DNA from 2 places in the Paenibacillus sp. FSL R7-0312 genome. Region 2 is predicted to be linked to the other one. Evidence: a T-box and tRNA genes for the amino acid it is inferred to sense, from the RefSeq annotation. Region 2 holds a T-box; the other holds one or more tRNA genes.

Region 1 (3,419 bases), 2.4 Mb from region 2:
TGTCCCTAAGCTTACCGTAGATTTGGTGTTCTCCTTTTGACGCTGTTTGCGGGCATAGTAGGTCGATTCCAGCACACCCACCAGCCGAAGTACCACCGATACCGCATAGCCCCGCTTAATGCTTTCATCGGCTATTTCAAGTCTGTCTTGTAAGCGGGGTTGGTCTTTTTTAGCAGTTCACGCAGGAGTTCGATCTCCAAATCCTTTTCGCCCAGCAGTTTAATCGCAGTGTCCATTTTGGTCTCTAACTCTTGGACACGTTTGGCATCTTCAATACGTTCGTTAACTGAAGGTGTCGCTTGCTCACCAAATCGTTCTTTGTAGAACTTCACCCAGTTCGTAATCGTGCTGGGAGAAACTGAATATTTACGGGCGAGGAAAGAGAGCTTCGTCCCATTAATCGCTTCCTGGGCAACTTTAATCCGTTGTTCATCGTACAACTTGTTACTTTTCATGTCCTCATCCCCTTCTCTATTAGTGTACCTTATGCATCTTTAGGACTCCAATTCGATTAGGGGGCTTAAGAGTTTAGTTGTATTTCGTGCAATTAAACTTCCTGTTTCAGACGGTTTTCCCTGATTCGGACAGAATTAGTTGTACAGACTACAGTTATAAGAGGCAAGCATCCCTTTTCGCTGTTTTTAATTGTACATTATATAGGCGTGTTGATTTCCCAAAAAAAGGGACGAAAAAGGCCGCCATTTCGGGTAATGGTAAGTACGACCAAACCAAACCGAAATGAGGCGACCTCATGAATAAATATACCCCATTTTTAGCCGTTTTCAAACAAGTGTTAACACCGGAAGAAGTCCAAATGGTGACCGGACAAACCGAGGACTACGTGGATAGAGGAACCAAAATGACCGTCGGGTTGCTGCTCGATTACTTTGTCCAAGCCTGCTACCACAAATGGGACGGATTCCGGCAGAGTGCCCGCTTAGGCCCAAGCTTTGACTTGCCAGAAATTCATTACTCCACCCTTTCCGGCAAGGCCGGTGAAGTCCCTTACGAAATCTTCAAACGTATCTTTCAACTGCTCGTCACGAAATGTAACCGCCAAACCCGGCGGCATTTGAATCTTCCTAAAGATCTTTTGCTGATTGACTCGACTACGGTCACGGCAGCGAACTCTCGAATGCCTTGGGCCTCGTACAAAAAATTCAGAGGGGGTATTAAGCTGCATGTTGCTCTTTCGCATGGCCAGCGTTCACCCCTGAACGTGAAGGAATCGATCGCGAAGCGCAATGACGCTCCGTTTGGAGAAGTCTTGGCAGATACGGACTACATTTTGGTACAGGATCGGGCGTATGGAAAAATCAGCAGATTGGATCAATATGTGCTCCAGGGCCAGTCGTTTGTGATTCGGCTCAAAGACAATCTCCATTTGGTGAAGCCAAGAGAACTCCAGCGACCCGCAGAGGGAGAAACGAAAATTGTTCGTGATATTACTTGTTATATCGGTCAAGGGAAGTGCCAATCTGCTCAGCGCCACCGGGTCGTAGAATTTGAAAATGACCGGGGTGAAGTCGTACGGGTCGTGACCGATTTGAGAAAAGAGTCCGCTCATGTGATCGCTGAAATCTACAAGGCACGCTGGGAAATTGAAGTCTTTTTCCGCTGGATTAAACAGCATCTGAACGTGCCATGTCTATTTGGAACCACCGAAAATGCGGTATACAGCCAATTGTTTGTGGCCCTTGCTGTCTATGTGCTTCTGAAACGCGTTTATGATGAAATCCACCCCAACGTGCCTGCCTTTGCTCAACTGACCCTTTGGGAATTTATGCAGCATTGGCGTATATTTAGTCTTCCGCTGGAGTGGCAGGTTCAACTTAGTCTGCTCAGGAACAAAGGGGTTTTGGAAATTATATCCATCCCATAATATGGGGAATCAACAGGCCTGTACATTATACAACTATCCTCTGAATTGTTGGGTGGAAAATAATCACAGAATTGCGTTGCAGAATTTGCCAACCGTTCCGCAGGACTTTTTTCCTGTTATTAATGAAAAAATGGGCATGATAATGATCAGAGTAGCATACATGAATACGAAAAAGGAGAAGGGCATCATGAATTGGATATACTTCGCAAAATTGTTCAGGACAAGATTTCAAGCGGGTTGTCTGGCCAAAAGACTCGAGCAGGACGGCTGGATCTACGGCTATCATGATCCGCGTTTTGTGGAAATTTACCGTTCGCGTAAGGGCCGCTACGGTGTGCGTTTTCTGCCATAAATAAATTAACCAAATTCATCCTTGACTTTATCCATGCTTATATTGTATATTATCTATTGTCGCTGTTTGAATATGATTACTGACGCGGGGTGGAGCAGCCCGGTAGCTCGTCGGGCTCATAACCCGAAGGCCGCAGGTTCAAATCCTGCCCCCGCAACCAATTTTATTTCATCAGACAGCACTTGTAAAATACGGATATCCTAGTCCGGGCCCTTAGCTCAGTTGGTTAGAGCGGTCGGCTCATAACCGATTGGTCACAGGTTCGAGTCCTGTAGGGCCCACTTCAACGAAACCCTTACCCTGTAAGGGTTTTTTGCTTTTTATGGGCTCGCGAGCAAAATAAGATCAAGTTTATCTGAAGGGGCACTAGAGTGCGAAAACTTAACTGGTTAGGAGGTGAATTGTTTTTTTCATACAGATATCGGCCTGGTCGCTGTAGATCGAGAAACGGGGAAATTCGATTCCAAGGATTATAAACAGATTTTTCTATAAACTGTGTGTGATTCATGGTTGACGCAAACTGCGCAGTGAGGGAGAGGAATCGTTAGCCCAAAATTTTTATCGATGGTTGCTCAGAACTAGAAATTAGAGTCATACACTGTCGCTGTATTGTTGAACTAAAGTTTCTGTTAGTTGAAAGAACAGTTCATCAACAAATTATCACTTCACTCTTTCGGAAATATTTTTACTTATTTCTTCAGGATTTTCAACACCAATGATCAACTTTGATATTTTGAACTTACCAACTTTAAAGCTATTCAAATCTAAATGAAGAGTTTCGAGCTCATTTTCAAAAAAGTGCAGTTGATAACCACCATTTGATCTAAATAACCCATTTCTCATTCCTCCTAATAAAGCACCATATAGTTTAAAAGCATTTGGTATCGGTCTACCTGTTGTTATTCCTATGATTGAAGAGTATGGAATTTGCAACCCTTTATCTAATTTTAAAAAGGGTGAGTTTCCAAGGTCGATATTTACGTAGGTTTCCATTAGTTGAATTTTACGTTCCATATTTTGATTCCCCCATTTTGAAAAAATCCATTTATTTCATAACCCATAATTACAAATAATACCACAAACACCGCTTTTCTTCATAAAAATCTAAACTGCCCATTAGCTTAATAAATCTTTTTCATCGAGAGTCTTAACGATTGTTGCACAGTACGAAGAGATAACACAGCG
Region 2 (3,419 bases):
CGTGACGCGGCCGGCACATCATAATATTTATCATTATCAAACACCGTAAAGCTGATCTCACACTGCATCTTCAGCTGCAGCTTAGCATCCACATACAGCTGGTCCAGCTGCACGATCCGGACTTTACTGATAATAGACTGTACAGGCATAGTCGTTGTACCGTAATAGTCCAGATTATCCCAGCGGACACCAAGATATTGCTGGCGGTTCAAATCACTGTAGGTGGTAAAAGGTAGTTCTCTTTTGTGCTCAGGTCCGGGAATCAGATACCCTTGATCCTGCAAATCCTCAATCGGTATCAGGAAGCTTTTCATAACCGCATGCATCTGCTTCTTCGTGCGCCGGCTGATATATTTCTTGTACATGTCATAAGCAAATAACAGCCAGATAATACTGAACAGAATAGATTTCAGATAGATGATCACTGCCAGACCTCCAACCAGACCTACCAGCCATAACCAGCGGGTAACCGCAGTTGCAATTCTTCCCCCATCCAGCGGATGAATCGGCAGCAGGTTGATCAGGTTAAGAAAGAATCCGACATAAGCCAGTGAAAAGAGTAGCGGGCTCTGATAATAATAAGCTGCTCCGAAGACGGCGGCCGCGCCAATGCCCCCCAGAATAGGGCCTCCAAAAGCAACGTAGGCTTCCTCTCTGGCATCCAGCGGTTGTTTCTTCATCGTAATTAATGCACCCATAAAAGGAACAAACAGCGGTGCGCTCACCGGCAACCCGATCCGCTTAGCGGCGATAACATGGCCGATCTCATGAACGAATAATAAGGCAACGAAGCCCACTGCAAATTGCCATGGTGAGATCAGAGCATAGGCCCAGATAGACACCATCATCGAAATCAGCGGTCCCGCAATCTTCCCCAGCTTGAGCAAAGACAGAATAGTTTTGCCCTTCAGCAGCAGCAGTACTCCCGCGCTACCAAGCCATCCCATTATGCCTGAGCTTTTCTTTACCTGCTTGTTTTCCGGCAAAAGTCTCATTCTCCTTTATTTCTGTATCTGGTGTTGACATAAGCCATCACCTGCATATATGATATCCAGTAATTAGGATAACCACAATAGCTATGAAGAGAAAGAGTACCTTGGCCATTCTTTCACAGAGAGCTCCAGCCGCTGAAAAGGAGCAAAGAAAACCCACGGGAATATGGTCTCAGAGCTGCGCATCGAAGCCCGCATAAACGGGACGTAGGCTGCGCCGGAACCCGCATCCGTTACCATGCTAGGGTATACCCGCAGGCTTATGCGGACGTACCTGAAGAGGTGGATGCCGCAAGGCATTGATGAATTTGGGTGGTAACACGTGAGCGCAGGCTCTCGTCCCTTTTGGGGATGAGAGTCTTTTTTGTGCGCTTAGAAACCTAAACATGTTTTCCGAAACGGGTTTTGTCCGAAGCCGTTTCAAGGAAAATCTGTCAACAAAACTTATAGGAGGACAATGACATGACAAACATTTTTATCGGAGGGGCTTGGCCGTATGCCAATGGCTCCCTGCACCTGGGCAGGCTTGCGAGTATTCTGCCGGGAGATATCCTGGCCCGCTATCACCGTGCCAAAGGCGACGCTGTGCTGTATGTCTCCGGCAGTGACTGCCACGGCACTCCAGTTGCTGTACAGGCAGCGCAGGAAGGTGTATCCCCTGGTGAATTCGCCAGCAGATATCATCAGGAGTTCGCCGATTGCTTCCGTTCGCTTGGATTCACCTATGACTTATACACCCGGACCGATCAGGAGCATCACCACAGTGTGGTGCAGGAGCTGTTCCTTAAGCTGCTGGATAACGGCCATCTGTACCAGAAGTCTACGCTCCAATGCTACTGTGAGCAGGATCAGCGCTACTTGCCGGACCGCTATGTAGAGGGAATCTGCCCGGTCTGCGGACAGCAGGCCAGGGGTGACCAATGTGATTACTGTTCTACGATACTCGACCCGGTTGACCTGCTGGAGCGTACCTGCAAAATCTGCGGAACCCCTCCGGTGCTGCGTTCCACCCTGCATTATTATTTGTCACTGTCCAGCTTCCAGGGCGCACTTTCAGAATACGTAGATTCTGCGCAAGGCTGGAGAGACAATGCTGTGCGTTTAACCCGCAGATATCTGCAGGAAGGACTGCAGGACCGCGCTGCAACGCGGGATCTGGACTGGGGGGTGGATGTTCCGGTGGACGGCTTCACGGACAAGAAAATCTATGTGTGGATCGAAGCGGTCAGCGGCTATCTGTCCGCCAGCAAGCAGTGGGCTGCCGGGACCGGCAACCGCTGGGAGGATTTCTGGCTGGAATCCACTGAGAGCAAAGACGCCGCGTACCCTCCCATTACGGCCTATTATGTGCATGGCAAGGATAATGTGCCTTTTCACAGCCTGATCTGGCCGGCTCTGCTGCTGGGTGCTGGAGACCTGCATCTGCCGGACCGCATCTTCTCCTGTGAATACATGACGCTGGAAGGGGAGAAATTCTCCACAAGCCGTAACTGGGCCGTCTGGGTGCCGGATATTCTCAGCCGCTACGACCCGGATTCCATCCGGTATTTCCTGACGGCGAACGGTCCTGAGAAACGGGATGCCGACTTCTCGTGGAGAGAATTCATCTACAGCCATAACAGCGAGCTGCTGGGCGCCTTCGGTAATTTCGTTAACCGCAGTCTGGTATTCGTGAATAAGTTCTGGAATGGCGAGGTTCCTGAGGGTACAATGGATGCCGTTTGGGCCAGCAGCATTAATACTCTGTACAGCGAGACCGGGAGACTTATTGAGGGGGGCAGCTTCAAAGAAGCGCTGGAGCATGTCTTCACCCATATCCGCCAGGCCAACAAATATTTCGATCAGCAGCAGCCGTGGCTGCAGATTAGGAATGACCCCGCCGCCTGCGGCAACACGCTGTATACCTGTGTGCAGATCACCGCTAATCTGTCTAATCTGTTGAACCCGTTCATTCCATTCTCCTGCGGCAAGATCAGGCATTTCTTTGCCTTAGAACAGCCTTTATGGCAGCCAGTGTCCGTTCCGGCACATCAGCCGGTGCTGGAGCTGGAATTATTGTTCGAACGGATTGATATCGCGCGGATTGGGGAGGAGACCGAGCGCCTCAAGAGCTTGCAACGCCGTGGCGGCGAGGGCTAGCAGCTCCGTGGCAGCTAGAGTTAGTAGCTCCGTGGCAGCTAGAGTTAGTAGCTCCGTGGCAGCTAGAGTTAGTAGCTCCGTGGCAGCTAGAGTTAGTAGCTCCGTGGCGGCGAGAGTTAGCAGTGCCGTGGCGGCGAGAGTTAGCAGTGCCGAGCTCTAAGCACTGCTCCGCGGGACATGCACTAATTAGTCTCTAATAGGAGAATGGCTGCTGTATAGCAGCGAAAACATCCTTTGTGGTTGGCGGAAACTGGCAGAGTTTCCCCAGTTTGACGAGGTATGAGCGGG

What was found. A T-box is a leader RNA that pairs with one kind of tRNA and senses whether it is charged. The one in region 2 lies ahead of metG (methionine--tRNA ligase), so its partner is inferred to be a tRNA-Met.
Region 1: it has a tRNA-Met gene. The T-box ahead of metG (methionine--tRNA ligase) is inferred to sense a tRNA for this amino acid. The anticodon was not compared.

What each region holds. Positions count from the first base shown of each region.
Region 1 covers NZ_JBBORE010000001.1:3,289,958-3,293,376, forward strand. The annotation lists gene MKX70_RS14340 (IS3 family transposase) at 1-96, opposite strand, end outside; gene MKX70_RS14345 (transposase) at 132-455, opposite strand; gene MKX70_RS14350 (IS4 family transposase) at 752-1,882, shown strand; gene MKX70_RS14355 (hypothetical protein) at 2,070-2,234, shown strand; tRNA gene MKX70_RS14360 (tRNA-Met) at 2,318-2,394, shown strand; tRNA gene MKX70_RS14365 (tRNA-Ile) at 2,442-2,515, shown strand; gene MKX70_RS14370 (hypothetical protein) at 2,895-3,248, opposite strand.
Region 2 covers NZ_JBBORE010000001.1:5,735,564-5,738,982, forward strand. The annotation lists gene MKX70_RS25280 (site-2 protease family protein) at 1-995, opposite strand, end outside; T-box leader at 1,070-1,339, shown strand; gene metG (methionine--tRNA ligase) at 1,455-3,131, shown strand.